Saccharophagus degradans 2-40: one gene and its partner. The protein of the gene in region 1 interacts with the protein of each later gene in a pairwise test. Links are inferred from orthologs where the notes say so. Each region holds a gene or a part of one and is shown in the gene's direction. Other genes may lie near its edges. The genes, in order: recA and dprA.

What was found.
Region 2: the proteins of recA (region 1) and dprA interact in binary tests that used the Bacillus subtilis proteins (3 or more experiments, as listed by UniProt). The link is inferred for Saccharophagus degradans 2-40 from one-to-one orthologs.

The regions. Positions count from the first base shown.
Region 1 is NC_007912.1:1,651,172-1,654,364, forward strand. The notes cover bases 89-2,959. They hold recA (recombinase RecA), read left to right. Parts: upstream 89-936; coding sequence 937-1,983; downstream 1,984-2,959. Other genes in these bases: SDE_RS06740 (DUF4124 domain-containing protein), read right to left, coding at 89-104; SDE_RS06745 (CinA family protein), read left to right, coding at 281-769; SDE_RS06755 (regulatory protein RecX), read left to right, coding at 2,026-2,472; SDE_RS06760 (hypothetical protein), read right to left, coding at 2,546-2,881. Outside these bases: more of SDE_RS06740, read right to left, coding at 1-88; SDE_RS06765 (type I secretion system permease/ATPase), read left to right, coding at 3,162-3,193. UniProt on the Bacillus subtilis protein: Multifunctional protein involved in homologous recombination, DNA repair and competence.
Region 2 is NC_007912.1:25,793-29,009, forward strand. Bases 115-3,009 are described here. They hold dprA (DNA-processing protein DprA), read left to right. Parts: upstream 115-938; coding sequence 939-2,081; downstream 2,082-3,009. Other genes in these bases: SDE_RS00120 (LysM peptidoglycan-binding domain-containing protein), read left to right, coding at 115-761; SDE_RS00130 (L-threonylcarbamoyladenylate synthase), read left to right, coding at 2,357-2,923; hemF (oxygen-dependent coproporphyrinogen oxidase), read left to right, coding at 2,965-3,009. Also shown: more of SDE_RS00120, read left to right, coding at 1-114; more of hemF, read left to right, coding at 3,010-3,217. UniProt on the Bacillus subtilis protein: Protein that helps load RecA onto ssDNA during transformation. Binds cooperatively to circular ssDNA, is able to bridge different segments of DNA. Favors the loading of RecA onto SsbA- or SsbB-coated ssDNA and formation of RecA-DNA filaments.

The DNA.
Region 1 (3,193 bases):
TCTGTAGAGAAAGGCAGCTTCCCTGTCATTATATACATCATGTAGTTCGAGGCCCCAAGGGCCAGCACCACAACCACAACACACTTAAATATCAGCTTTTTCACTGCTGTAAATCTCCATTTCAACTAGTCTTATTACGCCATTATACCCATGCTTTAGGTTTAGTGTTTTAGCTAATGCCTAAAAGTGTTTAAGCGGAAGGGCGCAACCTTAAAGGTTGTAAAAGTGTAGCAAGAAAAAGCCATTGCAAGTTAATCACAGTTGCCCTATGTTCTTGCCCATGACTGAATCTACTTATCTTCTAGCCGAGCGTTTAGGCCAGCTTTTACGTGGGCCAAAACACACCGTAACTACCGCAGAGTCTTGTACTGGCGGGGGTATTGGGCAGGCAATTACTCTGGTGCCGGGCAGTTCGGCTTGGTTTGAGGCGGGTTATATAACCTATAGCAATCGTATAAAATCTAAGCTTTTAGGTGTGCCTTCAGCATTAATCGAGGCCCATGGTGCGGTGAGTGAGCCGGTGGTCTTGGCAATGGCGGCAGGGGCTATACAGCACTCGGCGGCCAATTATGCGGTAGCTGTAAGTGGGGTAGCTGGGCCAGATGGCGGCACCCCGAATAAGCCCGTGGGCACCGTGTGCTTTGCCTGGGGCGCTGCAGATACTCTGCAGGCTGCAACCGTGCACTTTGAGGGCGATAGGCACGATGTGCGCGAGCAAAGTGTAAACTTTGCGTTGCTAAAATTGATTCACCTGTGTGAGCAAAGTTAAATTTTACTGTATAAAAAACTATTACTGTTTGCGTGTACAGTATTTTTGTCGTATTCTTTCCTCAGTCGCAACCAATTGGGTTGCAGCGCAATGCGCAAAACGGGGTTTAAGGGTAGGTGAGACGGGATGTTTTCAGCTGCCAAGATTATATTTTAAAGGGGTTAGTTATGGATGCCAGTAAATCAAAAGCGTTAGAAGCTGCACTTTCTCAAATTGATCGCCAGTTCGGTAAGGGCACGGTTATGCGCCTTGGCGATAAAGGCAGAGAAAAAATGCCTGCTATTTCAACCGGTTCACTCGGTTTAGATGTGGCCTTAGGTATAGGTGGCTTGCCCAAAGGACGTATTGTTGAGATTTACGGCCCTGAATCTTCAGGTAAAACCACGCTAACCCTTCAAGTTATTGCAGAAGCGCAGCGCCAAGGTGGCACTTGTGCTTTCGTTGATGCCGAGCATGCACTAGACCCTGTATACGCCGAAAAGCTTGGTGTAAATGTAGACGACCTAATTATTTCTCAGCCAGATAACGGTGAACAGGCCTTAGAAGTTGCCGATATGTTGGTTCGTTCTGGCGCTGTAGATGTGCTTGTTGTCGACTCCGTGGCGGCGCTTACTCCCAAGGCCGAAATCGAAGGCGATATGGGCGACCACCACGTTGGTTTGCAAGCGCGATTAATGTCGCAAGCACTGCGAAAAATTACGGGCAACATTAAAAACGCTAACTGTTTAGCAATTTTTATTAACCAAATTCGTATGAAGATTGGTGTGATGTTCGGCAACCCAGAAACCACTACCGGTGGTAACGCGCTGAAGTTCTACTCTTCGGTTCGTTTAGATATCCGTCGCATTGGCTCAGTTAAAGAGGGCGATGAGGTTGTTGGCTCGGATACGCGCGTTAAAGTTGTTAAAAATAAAGTTGCGCCACCCTTTAAGCAAGCCGAGTTTCAAATTTTGTATGGTCAGGGCATAAACCGCTTGGGCGAGATTGTAGACTTTGGTGTTAAGCTTGGTTTAATTGATAAAGCTGGTGCTTGGTATAGCTATAACGGCGATAAAATTGGCCAGGGTAAAGCAAATGCTATGCAATACCTTCGCGATAACAAAGAAGTTGCCGAGTTCTTAGAGCAAAAAATAAAGGCGGAATTACTGGGCGATATTAAGCCTGTAGCTAAAGAAGGCGCTGAAGTTGAAGAAGAGAGCGCAGAGCAGGAGTAATTCTGTTCTCGCTATATTAACCTCTTTAGTTTTTCTATTTGTATGGATTACCCCTCTGTTAAAAATGCTGCGCTAGGCCTATTGGCCAGGCGCGAGCACAGCGAGTATGAGTTACGCACTAAACTCAAGCAAAAATTCCCCGTTGATGAAGAGCTTCTAAATACACTTGTAGGCGAATTGGTTGGCTTAAATTACCTAAGTGATGAGCGCTTTGCTGAAATGTATGTGCGTGTTCGCCAGTCAAAAGGCTTTGGTCGCGAGCGAGTAATGCGTGATCTACAAGAAAAGGGCATTTCTAGCGAACTTGCGTCTAACTGTATTGAGCAAATCGACACTTGGTTAGAAACTGCCACACACGTATGGCAAAAGAAATTTGGTGTGCCGGCAGAAGACTACAAAAGCAGAATGAAACAAATGCAGTTTTTGCGCTATAGAGGCTTTACACACCAAGAAGCAGAGCGGGTAGTGGCCGGCTGTACATTTGAATAGCAATTACGGGGTGCTTACTCCTTTCTAAGCCCAACCTAGTACCTTTCTTATACAGTGTTTTCAAAAAACACCTTCAAATAGTATCCTCATCATCCAAAAACGAAACCTCATTACTAGAGAGCTCAGAGCGCAGCCTTTCTCTTTTTAGCAGCTTCTGCTGCACTGGCTCTGGCAGCTCTGTAAATAAAATAACCTGTTTGTTCACTAGTAAATAAATTAAGTCCTCCGTAACCCTTGCTATTTCCCTGTCAGAGTTTTGTAGCTCTTTAAGTACAGCGTCGTCTTCGCCTTTGTTTAAAAAAGCGACTACTTCGTGATTGTCAGCGGGCAAACGCTCCTCATCGCCTGTGCGAGGCGCATCTAAAAGCTCGGTAATGTTGCCTTGGCTATCTCTTTTTATATAGGGCATATCAGATACATCTATACTGGTGGTTGGTTGATATAAGAATAGCAGTATCTAAACTGTATGTAGGGTTGCGTTTGGGTGGAATTTTGACCAGTGTGACTTGTGTGGTCTCTGGCGACATTAAAATTGAATGTTTATACAGTTTTACATTTATACTTGGCGGCCTTTGTTACACTGGTTGAAACAAGCGTTTACGCCAAACGGAATTGCCTAACGCGTTAATATATGGCTGTATTTAAAGCTGTGTGAAGGCAAAATGCACTTTTTACTGTGGGGCTAAAGCTTGGATAAAACAGAAGACACTGTCGGTTCAAA
Region 2 (3,217 bases), 1.6 Mb from region 1 along the record:
TTTATAAAATGTCGCCTCAGGCGCGCGTTTTATCTGCTGAAGAGGCCATTGAAACGATCCCGCTCGAAAAAATTAACAGCTTTTTGTCACGCAGCCGCGTGGTTGGCGAAAACGATTTTGTAGGCGCGCCCTATGTGCTTTCTGGTTTAGATCAGCACTTATTGGTAGGCGCTGGCGATAAAATCTACGGTCGCGGCAATTTTGCCGAGCGCGGCACGGTGTACGGTATTTACCGTCAGGGTGAAATCTTTAAAGACCCAGAAACCAAAGAGATTTTGGGTGTACAGGCGCTCGATATCGCTACTGCATCATTAATGCGTGTAGAAGACGATAACGATGCAAAAGACGATATTGAAATTGGCACCTTAAGTGTTTCTCGCACCACAGAAGAAGTGCGTATCGGCGACCGCTTCTTGCGCCAAGAAGAACGCCCCATCGACTCGACTTTCTTCCCATCGGCCCCTAACACCGAAACCGAAGGTGTCATTTTGGCGGTTGAAGGCGGTTTAACCCAAGTGGGTAAAATGGACGTTGTTGTTATAAACCGCGGCGAGCGCGAAGGCATGACAGCAGGCACGGTACTTGCCGTTTACAAGCGTGGCGGTGTTATACGCGACCGAGTGAGTAAAGATAGAGTAACTTTGCCCGATGAGCGTGCCGGTGTTTTGATGATTTTCCGCACCTTCGAGAAAGTAAGCTTTGGCTTAATATTAGAAGCGGAGCGCGGCATTTCGGTAAAAGATAAAGTACGCAACCCATAAGTAGTTGTCATACAAATAAAAACGCCAGCGAAAGCTGGCGTTTTTATTTGTACTTTAGGCGTAAAAAAGGCACTAGGGCCGCCAAAATGCTCGAAGCATAATGACAATAAAGGGTAAGCGTTGGTAACCTTAATAAAAGGTATTCTCAACGGCTGTAAACCAATCACGGATGAAAATATGCTTAGTTCAATTGAAGAGCTCATACTGTTTACTCGCCTACCAGGTGTAGGTGCGGCCACATACTGGCAGTTGTTAGATCGCTTTCCTAGCATACACTCTGCGCTGCAAGCCTCACCCGAAGCACTTAAACCATTTCTCTCGCAAGAAGCCCTCGATACCCTAGCGTTGGTACGCAGCCAAAAATCTGCCTCTATGGCTGTGCAGCAGGTGCAGCGGGATATGGATTGGCTGCAAAAAAACGACATTACCCTAGTAGATACTGACCACACCGCCTACCCAGAGTTACTGCGCGAAATAAAACGTACGCCGCCATTGCTGTACGTCAAAGGTTGCCCGGCGAGTTTAAACTTTCCTCAGGTGGCCATTGTGGGCAGCCGCAAGCCCACGCCTGCTGGCCGCGACACTGCTCAGGCCTTTGGCTCCGATTTGGCAAAATCGGGTTTTACCATTACCAGTGGCTTGGCTATGGGTATTGATGCCGCCGCGCACGAGGGCGCCGTTAAAGTTAAAGGCCGTACCATTGCAGTAATTGGTACCGGCATAGATAGCGTTTACCCCCAGCGCAATAGCGCATTAGCTAGCGAAATTATTGCTAACGGTGGTGCAATAGTAAGTGAGTTCCCCTTGGGTACCGACCCACAACCGCAAAACTTTCCACAGCGAAACCGTATAGTTAGCGGTTTAAGTTTTGGTGTGGTGGTGGTCGAAGCGGCGGTAAAAAGTGGCTCTCTTATCTCTGCGCGCTATGCATTGCAGCAAAACAGAGAGTTGTTTGCGGTGCCTGGCTCCATCCACAACCCTTTAAGTCGTGGTTGCCACGCATTAATAAAAGAAGGCGCCAAGTTGGTAGAAACCTCGCAAGATATTGTCGATGAGCTAGGCGGCTTCTTATCGCGCCAGCGCGATTTATTAGATATTTACAAGCAGCCCGCAGAAAATAGTTTGCCAAAACACGACGAGCTTATAGCTAACGATTTAGAAGACGATGTACTGGCAAAACTAGATTACAGCCCAACCCCCATCGACGCTTTAGCCGAGCGCACCAAAAAGCCCATTGGCGAAGTTATGTCTTGTTTGCTCACCATGGAGCTAAAAGGCTTAGTGGCCAACTTGGGTGCAGGCTATATGCGGTTGCGCTAGTGGCCAATCGCTTATACTTCGCTAGCTAGCACCCTTGTTCTTAGCCCCCATTTAGCGTATTTTTGCCGACTTTCTAAGCATGTTCCTAATACTTCGCCTGTAAGCTAGCTGTTAGTGAGTTTACCTTTACAGCTTTTCCTATAGGGTTGTAAAAGGCGGTTGTATAAGGGTAACAGGCACATTCTTACTTTTTGCACACAAACAGATTGGCCAAACTGAATTGGCATACTGCGTCGTGCCCTAATACAAATGACGACTACAAATTAATGGTACCTATGAATAATTGGCGAGCTGTACCCAAGTTGACTCAGTGTGTACGCACCTTGTTGCAAGGTGGTGTAATTGCTTACCCAACAGAAGCGGTATGGGGCTTGGGTTGCGACCCAGACAACGACCATGCTGTAGAAAAAATCTTACGCCTTAAAAAACGCCCAGTTCACAAAGGCCTTATATTGGTGGCGGCATCTATTGAGCAGCTGGATTTTTTGCTGCACGACCTAGAGCCAGAATACTACCAAAAGCTTGAAGCCAGCTGGCCGGGTGCCAACACCTGGCTTATACCGCATAAAGGGCGCGTATCGCCCATGGTTACAGGCAAGCACGCCACTGTCGCCGTAAGAGTGAGTAATCACCCAATTGTTAAAGCCCTGTGCGAAGGTTTTGGTGGGCCCATTGTGTCTACTTCGGCCAACCCTATGGGGCTAAGTGCCGCTAAAAGCCAAATGCAGGTGCGTCGCTATTTTGCAAAAGAAGCTTTATCCTACGCGACTGGCGTGGTGGGCGGGCGCAGCACGCCATCGGTAATACGCGATTTGTATACAGACGCGATTATACGCGCCTAGGTATATCACCCGAAATCAATACATAAAAATAAGCGCAAATTATGACTGCATCCAATAAGCAAGCCGTTAAAGCCTACCTATTAAACCTGCAGGACAAAATCTGCCAAGTCTTGGCTGCGGTGGACGGCAAAGAAACTTTTGTTGAAGATTCTTGGCAAAGGCCAGAAGGCGGCGGCGGTCGCTCTAGGGTGCTCACCAATGGCGCCGTAATAGAAAAAGGTGGGGTAAACTTTTCCCACGTGCACGGCTCCTCAATGCCTGCATCGGCTACTGCGCACAGGCCAGAGCTTGCCG